Regions from separate parts of the Luteimonas sp. TWI382 genome, predicted to be linked through region 1. Evidence: riboswitches for the same ligand, from Rfam matches in the RefSeq annotation. Region 1 holds a riboswitch; each other region holds the start of a gene.

Region 1 (4,672 bases):
GTTGAGGTCGATGACGTTGTCGAGCATCCGCACCTGGATCGGGATCAGCCGCTCGAGCACGTCGGTGATCAGGTCGCCCTGGCCCTCCTGCGGCACGATCGCCCGGCCCAGGTTCACCGACGACAGGTTGCACACGACGAAGTCGCCGGCCTGCTTGGTGGTGACGATCTGATTGCCGGAGATGATCTCCTGCATCATCTTCGTCGGGCTCATGTTCTGCAGGATCTCGGTGCACAGGTTCGACGAATAGACACGGCCGACGTGCTTGTTCGGGTTCTTCCGGTTCACTTCGTCGCGGTAGAACATGAACGGGTTGCCGGTCTCGAGCTGCGACACCATGATCCGCTTGAAGATCTCGATCGCCTTGACGGTCTTGCGCGAGATGCGCTCGTCCGCGACGACTTCCTCGTAGCGCTTGCGGAAGCTGCCGTTCGGGTCGCCCTTCTTCTCGTCGAAGAAGTCCTGCAGGTAGAAGCCCTTGACGCGATGGACCTCGTGCGGGTCGAACAGATACCAATCGCCGCGGCGCTCGACCGCTTCCATGAACAGGTCGGGGATGCAGATCGAGGTGAACACGTCGTGCGCACGCAGGCGCTGGTCGCCATTGTTCAGGCGCAGATCGAGGAAGTTCTCGATGTCGCGGTGCCACACATCCAGGTACACCGCGACCGCGCCCTTGCGCTGGCCGAGCTGGTCGACCGACACGGCGGTGTTGTTGAGCTGCTTGATCCACGGCACCACGCCGCCCGAGGAATTGGGTACGCCGCGGATCGACGAACCCGACGAGCGCACATAGCCCATGTACGCGCCCACGCCGCCGCCGCCCTTGGAGACGCGAGCGATGTCGGTGTTGGAGTCGTAGATGCCCTGCAGCGAATCGTCGACGGTGTCGATGAAGCACGACGACAGCTGGCCGCCGACCTTGCCGGCGTTCTGCAGCGTCGGGGTCGCGACGGTCATGTACAGATTCGACAGCGCCCAGTAGGCCTCGCCGACGAGCTGCATGCGGCGCTCGCGACCGCCGCGGGTCTCGTTCTGCATCAGATACAGCGCGATGGTGAGCCAGCGCTCCTGCGGCAGCTCGAACACGGCGCGCGAGGTGTCGGTGGCCAGATACCGCGTGGCCAGCAGGTACAGGCCGTTGTAGGCGAACAGCTTGTCGCGCTCGGGCTCGATCATGCGTCCGGCTTCCTGCAGCTCTTCCTTGGAATAGGCGCGCAGGATGTCGTTGGAATAGATATTGCGGTCGGCCAGCGATTCCTGCAGGCCGACGTAGGAGCCGTATTTCTGCTCGGCGTCGTAGAAGCGGTTGCGGCTGGCGCGCTTGTACAGGCGGTGCAGGTACAGGCGGGCGGCGAAGAACTCCCATTCGGGCGCGGTGACGTCGACCCGGGCCTCGGCCTCGCGGATCAGGTGGTCGACCAGGTCGTCGGCGTTGACCGCGTCCTTGCGCTCGACGAAGCCGAACACGCTGCGCTTGTAGTCGGCGATATCGAGTTGCGGGAACTCGCCGTGGACGCGGTCGATGCTGCGCTCCAGGCGCGCGCGGTCGTACGGGATCCGGCGGTTGCCGGCTTCCTTGGTGATCCAGGTGGAGACGTCGGTGTCGACGTCGGAATTTTCAGCAATTGCGGTTTGCATGGCGGCGCTCGGGGGCGGCGGCACCACGTCGTCGGCGTCGACGGCGGACGGCGCCACAGGGGTGGGGGAAGCGATCGGGGTCGGGGGCGCGTCTGCGGGCGTCGAAGGGGCGGTCGAGACGGTGTCGTGGCTGGTCATGCGTCCTCTCTCTTGGTGTCCAGTGCATTCGCGCACGCCCCGGCCCGCCCGCGTCGGGTCCGGTGGCTGCGGACGGCTCGTGTGGGGCGGGTGCGCCGCGAGACGGCGACGGCGGGTGCCGTCGGGTTCCGCGCCGCGGACCCACCCCTGTGCGGAGCGTCCACAGCGGTCACCGCGCGTCGTGCTTTCGCGCGGCTGTCGGCACGGTACGGACTCATGGGTGAAGGCAGGCCTTCGGTCCCACTGCACCGGATCACTCCGGTGGCGGCGGGGACGTTCCCAATTACCGCTGCGGGGGCAGCACCGGACTGGCGTGGGGCGTCACCGGCTTCCCGTTTTTCATCCACAGGCTTTGTGGCTGCGGAACCGACGTGGCCCAAGATAGTGGGGTGGTCGGACAGCGTCAACGCTAAATGTGGGGCGGGCGCCCGGATCCGCGTCAGGCCGGGAATCGTGCGGCCTCAGCCGCCGGCCGGGCACGGGGCGATGCAGATCCGGCTGCGCCAGGCAACCCCGGAAGAGGCCTATTCAGCCACGGCGACCGCGGTCCGCGCCGCCAGGGCCGTGGCGGTCGCACGCGACCAGCGCGGCCAGTCGGGGGCCGGAATCGGCAGCGGCTGGTCGTGATCGAGCAGCCGGCGCAGGTCCACCGCGGCGTAATGCGGCGCCAGCGCCTGGACCAGCGCGAAGCCGAAATCGCGCAGCACCCGGTCGCGGCGCAGCAGCGCCCAGGTGATGCATTCGGGCAGCAGGCCGTCCTCGACCGGCGGCGCGGCCAGGCCGTCGTCGAGGTCGGCGCCCATTTCGTCGACGATGCCCACGCCCAGCCCGGCGTGGACATAGGTGCGGATCAGTGCGCCGTCGCGTGCGGTCACCGCGAGGTCGGCGCGCAGGTCGGCGGCCGCGAACGCGCGCTGCAGCGACGAGGCGGGCTGTCGGCTCGATTCGTAGCTCACCAGCGGCACGCCGGCCAGGTCGCGCAGCCCGATCGGACGCGCCAATGCGGTCAGCGGATGGCCGGCCGGCAGCAGGACCCGTCGGCCCCAGCGGTAGAGCGGAATCGCCACCAGGCCCGGTGGCGGAGCGCCGGTGCCGCTGAGGATCGCCAGGTCGGCATGGTGTTCGGCCAGCAGCCGCAGCGACTCGACATCGCCTCCGGGCACCACATGCACCGCGACGTCGGGCCAGTCGCGCTTGAGCGCCTGCAGCGCCGGCGGCAGCGCATGACGGGCCTGGGTGTGGGTGGTGGCGATGCGCAGCAGGCCCTGGGCCTCGCGCCGCAGGTTGTCGGCCAGCGCCTGGATGTTGCCGGCCTCGGCGAGCAGGCGGCGGGCGTGCGCAAGCACCTGCCGGCCTTCGTCGGTCAACGCGGCGAGGGCGCGCTGACGGCGGGTGAACAGCAAGAAGCCCAGCGCGTTCTCCAGTTGCGCGAGCTGCTTGGACAGTCCCGACTGGGTCGCGTGCAGGCGGCGGGCGGCCAGGGTGATGTTGTGGCCGCATTCGACGATGGCGACGAAGCTGCGCAGTTGGGTGAGGGTCATGGCCAGGCCCGTGCCGACGGCGGGAATGTTGTCGCACCGCATGGTCGCCCACGGGCGCGACCGGCATGTCCCGCAGGCGACAACACTGTGTGCCGCGATCCGGCGACGCCGCCCGTCTACGCCGTGATCATCGAAGGCGGCTCAGCGACGCGCGGCTGGCACCAAATGCTCCGACAGCAAGAGTGCGTTGAGCAGCAGCCGCTCGGTGCCGTGCCAGTACTTGCGATGCGCCGGGTCGTCGGCGAACAGCACCACATTCCCGCGCCCGGTTGCGGCAATGACCGCCCACGGCGCGCCGCCGAGCCTGGCGCGGTTGCGCGTGGAGACGTAGCCGTTGACCAGCGGCGCATCGTCGATGCGCACGACCGTCGAGAAGCGGTCGCGCGCTGGCGGCAGCACCACCGCGGTTTCCTTGTTGACGAAGAGGGCGCGGCGCGGCACGCCGAATGCCAGCGGATGGCTGATGTCGGCATCGGCCGAGACCAGGTTGCCGGAGATGCGGTCTTCGGCCAGCAGGTCGCGACGCTGGCCGAAGTCCGCGCGGTCGGTGTCGTCCTCGTCGGGCGCCGGGGCCTGGCCCAGGCCGTCGACGAGCTTGCGATCGATGGCCCACTGCGAGGCGCTGCCGAAGGTCACCAGCGAACCGCCGGCGCGGACCCAGTCGCGCAGCGCCTCGACCGTCGCCTCGCTCCAGTCCTCGTAGTGGCCACCGGCCAGCACGAGGCTGGTGTACTCGCGCAACGGTGCGCGCGCGAGCTGGGTCGGGTCGAGCCGGGTCGCCGGCCAGCGCAACTGCTCGCTCAGCGCGAACCAGGTCGAACCGATCTCGGTCGCGTTGACGCCCTGGCCCATGATCAGCGCGATCGCGGGCTTGCGCAGCGGACGCACGCTGTCGCTGCCCAGGTCGATGCCGGCCACGCTCTGTCCGGTCGACAGCGCATGCGCGCGCACCCCGGCTTCGCGCGTGGCGGCATCGACTGCCGCATGCAGGGCCTCGGCTGCCAGCGCCTGTCCGGCGACCGGTACGACCAGGGTGCCGTAGGAGAACGCGGTCTCGCCGTCCGCGGTGCGCGCGGTGAACGGCTGGAATGCGCTGCGCACGCGGATGTCCTGTGCCAGCAGCGCGGCGAGCGCGCGCGGTGCGGCCTGGTCGCGCCAGTCGATTGCGTAGGCGTAGCGGGCCTGGCCGCCGACGATGCCGGCCTCGACCGGCGGCAACGCCTGCACACGCGCGCCCAGCGCTGGGGCGCGACGCGCGCGTGCGAACGCGATGCCGTAGGCGTGTGCGATCGCGTACGAGGTGCTGCCGTAGACGCTCTCCTTCACCTCGGGCGTGGTTTCGAAGATCGAAT
Region 2 (4,672 bases), on a different contig from region 1:
GGCCGCCGCGATCCGCCTGCGACCGGTGCTGATGACGACGGCCGCGCTGGTGTTCGCGATGGTGCCGCTGCTGATCGCCAGCGGTCCGGGCGCGGCGGCGCGCTTCTCGATGGGCCTGGTGATCGCCGCCGGCATGTCGATCGGCACCGCGTTCACACTGTTCGTGCTGCCGGCGTTCTACCTGCTGCTGGCGCGTGACCACAGCCACGACCGGGGCGCGGTGGCCGCCACGGACGCCGACGGGCACGACGGCAACCCAGCGACGCCGGTGCCCCAGGGGCACTGAGCACGTCGGGCCTCCCCCGCGCCAGCCGCCGCTGCCCCCCCCCCCCAAAGCGCCGGCGCGGCCGCGCGGCGGGCCCGGCCCGCGCCAGCCCCCCGGCGTCCCCCGCCGCGCCCCCGGGGCCCCTGCCCGGCCCCCCCACGCCCCCGATCAGAGCCGGCGCGGCAGCGCGTCGATCCAGGCCGGATCGAGCACCAGGGCGCCCGCGTCGGCGCTGCCCCCGTCGCCGACGAACGGCAGCACGCCCAGGCACGGCGCCGGCAGCGCATCGGCAAGCAGGCCGAGATAGTCGTCTGCGCGCGAGAACTCTGGATCGATCCGGTTACCGACCCAACCCACAAGCCGACAGCCGTCGGCCGCGATCGCGCGTGCGCTCAGCCGGGCATGGCTCAGGCAGCCGAGCCGGAGCCCGACCACCAGCACCACTGCGCCGCCCAGCCACCGCGCCAGGTCCGCATGTTCGATGCCCTCGGCCAGCGGCGCGGCCCAGCCGCCGGCGCCTTCGACCAGCACCACATCGGCCGCCGCGGCGAGCCGCGCGTGCGCCGCGTGCAGATCGGCGGCATTGACGATCACGCCGGCTGCGCGTGCGGCCAGGGTCGGCGCGGTCGCTTCGGGCAGGGCCACCGGGTTGACGTCGGCGTACACCGGCCGGGGCCGGCTGGCGGCCTGCAGCGCCAGCGCATCCTCATTGCGCCAGCCACCGTCCTGCCAATCGCAGCCGCTGGCGATCGGCTTCATGCCGACCGCGCGGCGACCATCGGCACGCAAGGCCTGCAACAGCGCCACGCTGGCGTGGGTCTTGCCGATGCCGGTATCGGTCCCGGTGACCAGGCACGTGCGCGCGCTCATACCGGCGCGCCGATCGGGACGCCAGCGACGGCGCGGCCGGGCGGGTGCGACCCCGCTGCTACACTGCGCGACATGTTCACCTCCACACCTCTGAGCGGCAGCAAGGCCGACCAGTATGCCGCGCTCGCGGCACAGGCCCGCGCTCTGCTGCACGGCGAATCCGACCCCATCGCCAATGCCGCGAACCTCTCGGCACTGGTCTACCACGCCCTGCCCGACCTCAACTGGGTCGGCTTCTACTTCTACGACGGGACCGAACTGGTCGTCGGCCCGTTCCAGGGCCTGCCGGCCTGTGTGCGCATTCCGCTCGACAAGGGCGTGTGCGGCGCCGCAGCGCGCACCCGGCAGACCCAGCGGGTCGACGACGTGCACGCCTTTGCAGGCCATATCGCCTGCGATGCTGCGTCGCGGTCTGAAGTCGTCGTGCCACTGGTCGACGGCGACCGCCTGATCGGCGTCTTCGATCTCGACAGTCCGCTGCCGGCCCGGTTCGACGCCGACGATCAGGCCGGGCTGGAGGCGCTCGCACGGCTCTACGTCGAGCACGCGCGTTGAGCGCGCCGAAGCTGCGCAACCTCGGGCCGAAGTCGGCGGCGTGGCTGCGACAGGTGGGGCTGCGCACGCGCGAGGACCTCGAAGCGGCGGGCGCGGTCGAGGCCTTCGTGCGCGTGCGCCGGGCCGGCTTCCGACCCAGCCTCAACCTGCTGTACTCGATCGAGGGCGCGCTGCTGGACTGCCACTGGCAGGAGGTCCCCGAAGCACGGCGTCTGCAGCTGACCGAGGCCGCCGAAGCGGCGACCGCACAACTGCCCGACCCGCGCGCACGGACCGCGGGCGGCCCGGTCACCACGATCGTGCACGACGCGGCCGATCGCGACGACGCGATGCCGGGCGACCCCGACGCACGCTGAACCGGACGAGCGCTGGCGTACAATCGCGCCTGCTTCGCGGTGACCCGGCCTGCCTGGGTTGAAACGGGAAGCCGGTGCGGGCGCCGCGAGGCAACCCCATTCCGGCACTGCCCCCGCAACGGTAAGCGTGTGCAAGCGTCGCTTCTCGCCACTGTGCCCTGTGCACGGGAAGGCGCGACGCCTGGGCTCAGACCGCCCACGCGCAAGTCCGGAGACCGGCCTCGAAGTTCCACCTGATTGCGATGCGGCGGGCATTGCGACGACGTTCCGGGTGCGCCTTGCGCCTGGACGGCGGTCCGTGTGCGCCCGTTCCCGCGATCTTCGCCCGCCCGCCGCGCGTTCGATGCGCGCGCGCAAGGAGACCGCAATGCCGTTCCGCACCTTGACCGTGGCGATCGCCACTGCCCTGCTCGCTCCGTCGGCGCTCGCCGCTCCCGGCGAACTCGACGCCGTGCTCGTCACCGCCAATCGCACCCAGACCGCGCTGGCTGACACCCTCGTGCCGGCGCAGATCATCGACCGCGACGAGATCGAACGCAGCCAGGCGCGCGACCTGCCGGAGCTGCTGCGCGGCCGCGCCGGCATCCAGATCGGCAACAGTGGCGGCCCGGGCAAACTGAGTTCGATCTTCCTGCGCGGCGCCGAATCCGACCACGTACTGGTGCTCGTCGATGGCGTACGCATCGGCAGCGCGACCGCCGGCATGCCGGCGATCCAGGACCTGCCGGTCGACCAGATCGAGCGCGTGGAAATCGTACGCGGCCCGCGTTCGAGCCTCTACGGCTCGGAAGCGATCGGCGGCGTCATCCAGATCTTCACCCGCCGCCACGACGGCGCGATTGCGCCACACGCACGAATCGGCGCCGGCAGCCACGGCTTGCGCGAAGCCAGCGCCGGCATCGGCGGCCGCAGCGGCCGGGGCTGGTTCGGTGTCGATGCAGCGTTCCAGCGCACCGACGGCATCGATGCCTGCCGCGGCTCGTCGGCGTTGTTCCAGGGGTGCTTCGTCGAAGAGCCCGACCGCGACGGCTACCGCAACCGTTCGCTGAACCTGCGCGCCGGCGTGCAGCTCACCGACGCGCTGCGGCTGGAAGGTCATGCCTTGCATGCCGACGCGTTCAATCAGTTCGACGGCAGCCTCTTCGGCGGTAACGAGGCCGACATCGTGCAGCAGGTGGCAGGCGGAACACTGACCTACGCGCCCTCGGACGTCGTGCGCCTGACCGCGCAGGCCGGCCGCGCCTACGACAAGTCGAGCACCTCCTTCCGCGATGCCGACACCGGCACGCGCAGTCATGTCGGCCGCATCGACACCCGCCGCGACACCGCCTCGGTGCAGGCCGACTTCGGCCTGGCGCCGACCCAGGGCCTGAGCCTGGGCTTCGACTGGCAGGCCGACCAAGTCGACAGCGACACCCGCTACGCGGTGACGGCGCGTGACAACTACGCCACGTTCGTTGAGTACCGCGGTCGCTTCGGCGCGCATCGCCTGCAGGCGAGCCTGCGCCACGACGACAACGAGCAGTTCGGCGGCCACGGCACCGGCAGCCTGGGCTGGGGCATGGAGCTGGCCCACGGCCTTCGCGTGACCGCCAGCGCCGGGACCGGCTTCAAGGCCCCGACCTTCAACGACCTGTACTTCCCCGGTTCGCAGAGCCCGGACCTCAAACCGGAACGCTCCAAAAGCATGAACCTCGGCATCTCGCAGCAGGCGGCCCAGTGGCGCTGGTCGTTCGACGTGTTCGAGAGCCGCATCGACGACCTGATTGTGTTCGTCTACCCGCCGCCGGACTATGTCGGTCGCGGCAGCAACATCGACGAGGCCCGCATCCGTGGCGCCGAGCTGACGTTCGCGACCACCCTCGCCGGCTGGGACCTGTCGACCGAGTTGAGTCACGTCGACCCGCGCGACCGCAGCCAGGGCACCTACCGCGACAACCTGCTCGCCCGACGCGCGCGCAGCAGCGGCCGGCTCGACATCGATCGCAGCTTTGGCGACCTGCGCATCGGCACTACGCTGCGCGGCGCCGGCGGCCGCTACGACAACCCCGCCAACACGCTGCGCGTCGGCGGCTACGGCACCCTCGACCTGCGTGCGGCGTGGGCGTTCGCACCCGCGTGGACGCTCGAGGCGCGGGCGACCAACCTGCTCGACAAGGACTACGAGACGGTGGCGTGGTACCGCCAGCCCGGGCGCGAGTACGGGCTGGCGTTGCGCTGGCAGCCGCTCGCGCGCTGACGCGGTGGGGGGCGGGGGGGGGGGGGCCCCTTGGGCCCCCCCCCCCCCCCCGGCCGCATCGCCCGGCATCTGCGAGACTGTCGGCCGGCACCGGCTTGGCAGGGACAGCAATGCGCGTATTCGTCATGGGCGCGTCGGGCGGCGTGGGCACACGGCTGGTCGCGCAGGCGGTGGCGCGCGGCCACCGGGTCACGGCGCAAACGCGGTCGGCAGATCGGCTCACCGCCACAGCGGGCGTCGACATCGTTGTCGGCCGCCCCGACGACGCCCGCTTCCTGGCGCAACGCATGCCCGCGCACGACGCGGTCGTGATGAGCTTGGGCGTCGCCAGCCCGAGGCCGACGACGGTGTTCTCTGATGCGACCCGTGCAGCGATCGCCGCGATGC
Region 3 (4,672 bases), on a different contig from region 1:
CGACCGGCGATGCCGGGCGCCGCGACGTCGGCCGGCGCTGACGGCCGCGTCGCGACATCCGGCATCGGCCAGTGCGGTCAGGCCGGCACGGCGGGGGCCGCCTCGGTCCGGCCGCGATCGGCATGCGCACGCAGCGTGCGCGCCGCCGCGACCAGCGCTGACAGCGCCGCGCGTGTTTCCGGCCAACCGCGCGTCTTGAGCCCGCAATCGGGATTGACCCACAGCTGGGCGACCGGAATCGACTCGGCCGCCCGGCGCAGCAACGCGGTCATCTCCTCGACATCGGGCACGCGCGGAGAATGGATGTCGTAGACGCCCGGGCCGATGCCGTTGGGATAGCGGAACCGCACGAAGGCCTCGAGCAATTCCATGCGCGAGCGTGAGGTCTCGATCGAGATCACGTCGGCGTCCATCGCCGCGACCGCCTCGATGATGTCGTTGAACTCCGAGTAGCACATGTGGGTGTGGATCTGGGTGGTGTCGGCCACGCCCGAGGCGCTGATGCGGAAGCTCTCGACCGCCCAGTCCAGATACGCCGCCCAATCGGCGCGCCGCAGCGGCAGGCCCTCGCGCAGCGCCGGTTCGTCGATCTGGATCACGCCGATGCCGGCCGCCTCCAGGTCGGTCACCTCGTCGCGCAAGGCCAGTGCGATCTGCCGGCAGGTATCGGCACGCGACTGGTCGTCGCGCACGAACGACCATTGCAGCACTGTCACCGGGCCGGTCAGCATGCCCTTCATCGGCCGCGGGGTCAGCGACTGCGCGTAGCGCGACCAGCGCACGGTCATCGGCGCGGGGCGGGCGACATCGCCGTAGATCACCGGCGGCTTCACGCAGCGCGAGCCGTAGCTCTGCACCCAACCGTTCTTGGTGAACGCGAAGCCATCGAGCTGCTCGCCGAAGTACTCGACCATGTCGTTGCGCTCGAACTCGCCGTGCACCAGCACATCCAGCCCGAGGTCTTCCTGCACGCGCACGCACTGCGCGATCTGGTCGGCGATGAACGCATCGTAGTCGGCCTGGCTCAGCTTGCCGGACTTGTGCGCTGCACGCGCCTCCCGGACCTCGAACGTCTGCGGGAACGAGCCGATCGTGGTCGTGGGCCACAGCGGCAGCGGGCGCAGCGCATCCTGCGCGGTCCGACGCGCGGCATAGGGCGTCGCGCGACGCGACGCGGACGCGTCGAGTGCAGCCACCCTCGCGGCGACCTCCGGCCGCTGCACGCGGGGCGAGGCGCGCCGCGCGGCGATCGCATCGCGCGCCTTGGCCAGCGCCGGCTCGGCGGCATCGGGATCGGCCAGCGCCTCGGCCAGCAGGCGCAGTTCATCGAGTTTCTGCCGGGCGAAGGCCAGCCAGCCACGCAGTTCGTCATCCAGCGCGGTCTCGCCCGCCAGGTCCACCGGCACATGCAGCAGCGAGCACGACGGCGCCAGCCAGACCGCATCGTCGCCGCGCGCATCGATCGCGTAGCGCGCCAGCACCAGCGCATCGTCCAACCGCGTGCGCCAGATGTTGCGGCCGTCGACGAGCCCCAACGACAACGTGCGCCCGGCCGGCAGCGCGCCGAGCACCGCATCGAGTTGTTCGCGCCCGCGCACCAGATCGACATGCAGGCCGTCGACCGGCAAGGACGCGGCCAACGGCAGGTTGTCGTCCAGCGCGCCGAAGTAGGTCGCCAGCAGCAGCTTCGGCCGCGCGCCCTGCGCCAGCGTGGCGTAGGCCCGATCAAAGGCCGCGCGCACCGCGGGGTCGAGGTCGAGCACCAGCGCCGGCTCGTCGATCTGCACCCAGGCCGCGCCGGCGGCGTGCAGGCGTGCCAGCAACTCGGCGTACACCGGCAGCAGCGCATCGAGCAGCGCGAAGCGATCGCTGCCGTCGACGGTCTTCGACAGCCACAGCAGCGTGACCGGCCCGAGCAGCACCGGCCGGGTCTCGATCCCCTCGGCCTTGGCTTCCAGGTACTCGCGCACCGGCTTGTCGTCGCGCAGCGCGAAGCGCTGGCCGGCCTGCAGTTCGGGCACCAGGTAGTGGTAATTGGTGTCGAACCACTTGGTCATCTCCAGCGCATGCAGGTCGATGCCGTCCTGCTGATGACCCCGCGCCAGCGCGAAGTAACCGGCCAGCGGATCGGCATCGGCCAGCGCGCGGTAGCGCTCGGGGATCGCGTCGAAGCCGAAGGCGGCGTCGAGCACCTGGTCGTAGAGCGAGAAGTCGTTGCTCGGCGGCGTGGCGACGCCGGCCTCGCGCTGCAGGCGCCAATGGCGCAGGCGCAGGTCGCGCGCCACTGCCTGCAACTGCGCGGCGTCGGCCTCGCCGCGCCAGTGACGTTCGACGGCGCGCTTGAGCTCGCGTTTGCGGCCGATGCGGGGAAAGCCGAGATTGGTGATGCCGGTCATGGTGGATGCGTCCTCAATGCGTGGGATTGAGGAACGAAGGGTCCGCATGGCGTGCACCGCGCCTGCGCGCGCCCGCCTGCCACACGGCCGACCTTCGCCCCCTCGGGCGAACCGGAGCCTGCGTGCGGACGTGCGGGACCGGCCGCGACGTGCGCGGCGCGATGCCCGTGCACCTCCCCGCGGAGGCCCCAGGTCGTACGTGCGCGCCTGTCGGTGCGCACGGCCAAGGCAGGTCTTCGGGCTCATGGACGGGCCACCTGCGAGGTGGTGGGCCTACTGCCCGTCGCTTCCCGGCCCGGACGGGCGCCAGTGCGTTGACGGGGGTCGTTTCCAGTTACCGCTGCGGGGCAGCGCCGGAATTGCCGCCATGCGGCGCACCGGCTTCCCTTTTAATCATCGCTTCATTCGCATGAAGAGATGAACCTTGGCGGCGACACGGTAGCCCCGGCCGCACGGGCGGTCAAGCGGGCGTGGCCGCGGCGGCCGTCTCCCGCGCATCGGCCTGGTCGGCAAGGCGATCGACCAGCGCATCGACCGCGGCCTCGGCGCGCGCGATCGAGGCCGCGAGCCGGGCATCGGCGAACTCGTCGTATTCCACCGCGACCCGGTCGACGTCGGTGATGCCCATGTAGCGCAGCGGCGTCATCACGCCCTGCTCGACCAGGTTGTCGCCGGCGTTGCGACCACCGGGGTCATAGTCGTGATCGCCGCGCGCACCCAGCAGCACGGCGCGGCGGCCCTGACCGGCCAGCATCGGCCAGTACGGCGCACCGGCGCGCGCGCGATCGAAACCGAAGGTGCGGCCCACGCGCACGATGTTGTCGATCCAGGCCTTGACCGGCGCGGGCATACCGAAGTTGTACATCGGCACCCCCATCACCACGAGCGGGCTGCCGAGCAGCTCATCGATCAGCGCATCGCTCTCGGACAGCCGCTCGATCATCCACGGCGTGCGCTGCGCCAGCGGCGTGAACGCAGCATGGATCCAGCGTCCGTCGACATGGGTCGGCGGCGTCAGGGCGAGATCGCGATAGACGATGCGATCACCGGGGCGCCGCTGTTGCCAGCGCGCGACGAAACGGGCGCCGAGCCGGCGGGTATGGGAGCCGTGCGGGACCTCGCCCGAACAACCGGGACGGGCACTGCCGTCGAGATGGAGCAAGCTGAGCATGATTCACCTGGCGAAGCTGGGAGAGAATGCGCACTGCGGCGCTCCGGCATGATTGGCGCCGGCCCAGAGCCCGACAAACGATGTTTTCTCGTCCGATGGATGAATTGCGCTCATGCACGATCGCCCCGCCCGCCTGCCACCGCTGAGCGCACTGCGCGCGTTCGAGGCCGCCGCCCGACGCCAGAGCTTCAAGGCCGCAGCCGAAGAACTGTCGCTCACGCCCACCGCGGTCAGCCACCGCATCCGCCAGCTCGAGGACTGGCTGGGCCTGCGGCTGTTCGCACGCCAAGTACGCCAGGTGCGGCTGACCGAGGCTGGGCAACGCCTGTACCCGAGCGTGCGCGGCGGCTTCGATGGCATCGCCACCGCCGTCGCCGACCTGCAACGGCAGACGCGCCGCCCCGCGGTCACGCTGAGCACGACCCGGGGCTTCGCCGCCCGCTGGCTGTTGCCACGCCTGCCGGCGCTCGCTGCGGCCGCGCCCGAAGTCGATCTGCACCTGCACGCGGCCGACGACCCGGTCCGGCTGGCCGCCGGCGGCACGGAGCTGGCGATCCGCTACGGCCCCGCACCGGCTCCGCAGGTCGAAACCTGGCCGCTGCTGCCTGGACGTTTCATTCCGGTCTGCACCCCCGGCCTGGCGCTGGCCGGCCCGACGGCGCTGGCGACCGTGCCGCGGCTGCGCTACGCCTGGCGACTGCAGGACGCCCACACCCCCGACTGGCCGCGCTGGTGCCGAACGGCCGGCCTGCCGGACACGCACGGCGGCGAACTCGGCTTCTCCGACGAAGCGCATGCCATCCAGGCCGCGATCGCCGGCCAGGGCATCGCACTGGCGAGCGTCGCCCTGGTCGCCGACGCCCTGGAAGACGGCGTGCTGCGGGCCCCGTTCGGCCCCGCGCTCGACGGCCACGACTTCCGCCTGCTGGCCGCGCCCGGTACCACGCACACACCGGCCGTCGCCGCCGTCGGCGCCTGGCTGCGCGCCGAAGCCAACGCGTTCCTGGACCGGCACGCCGCGCGCTTCGCAGCGGTCGCGTAAACCCGGCCGCGCGCGTCAGTCGACCCCAGGATGGCGCACGCGCCACGCGGCCAGCCGGGCGCG

What was found. A riboswitch is a leader RNA that binds a small molecule or an ion and turns the genes downstream of it on or off. The one in region 1 is predicted to bind cobalamin.
Region 2: another riboswitch for cobalamin. It lies ahead of btuB (TonB-dependent vitamin B12 receptor); the one in region 1 lies ahead of ABE505_RS07890 (ribonucleoside-diphosphate reductase subunit alpha).
Region 3: another riboswitch for cobalamin. It lies ahead of metE (5-methyltetrahydropteroyltriglutamate--homocysteine S-methyltransferase); the one in region 1 lies ahead of ABE505_RS07890 (ribonucleoside-diphosphate reductase subunit alpha).

Annotation. Positions count from the first base shown of each region.
Region 1 covers NZ_JBDJNS010000009.1:29,477-34,148, reverse strand. Annotated here, with positions in the region: gene ABE505_RS07890 (ribonucleoside-diphosphate reductase subunit alpha) at 1-1,779, opposite strand, end outside; cobalamin riboswitch at 1,962-2,165, opposite strand; gene ABE505_RS07885 (LysR substrate-binding domain-containing protein) at 2,304-3,320, opposite strand; gene ABE505_RS07880 (M14 family zinc carboxypeptidase) at 3,462-4,672, opposite strand, start outside.
Region 2 covers NZ_JBDJNS010000013.1:96,630-101,301, reverse strand. Annotated here, with positions in the region: gene ABE505_RS10440 (efflux RND transporter permease subunit) at 1-286, shown strand, start outside; gene bioD (dethiobiotin synthase) at 434-1,135, opposite strand; gene ABE505_RS10430 (GAF domain-containing protein) at 1,208-1,690, shown strand; gene ABE505_RS10425 (TfoX/Sxy family protein) at 1,687-2,046, shown strand; cobalamin riboswitch at 2,067-2,285, shown strand; gene btuB (TonB-dependent vitamin B12 receptor) at 2,414-4,285, shown strand; gene ABE505_RS10415 (NAD(P)H-binding protein) at 4,396-4,672, shown strand, end outside.
Region 3 covers NZ_JBDJNS010000017.1:51,092-55,763, reverse strand. Annotated here, with positions in the region: gene ABE505_RS11735 (FecR domain-containing protein) at 1-41, shown strand, start outside; gene metE (5-methyltetrahydropteroyltriglutamate--homocysteine S-methyltransferase) at 78-2,396, opposite strand; cobalamin riboswitch at 2,606-2,838, opposite strand; gene ABE505_RS11725 (NAD(P)H-dependent oxidoreductase) at 2,857-3,567, opposite strand; gene ABE505_RS11720 (LysR substrate-binding domain-containing protein) at 3,680-4,609, shown strand; gene ABE505_RS11715 (oxidoreductase-like domain-containing protein) at 4,625-4,672, opposite strand, start outside.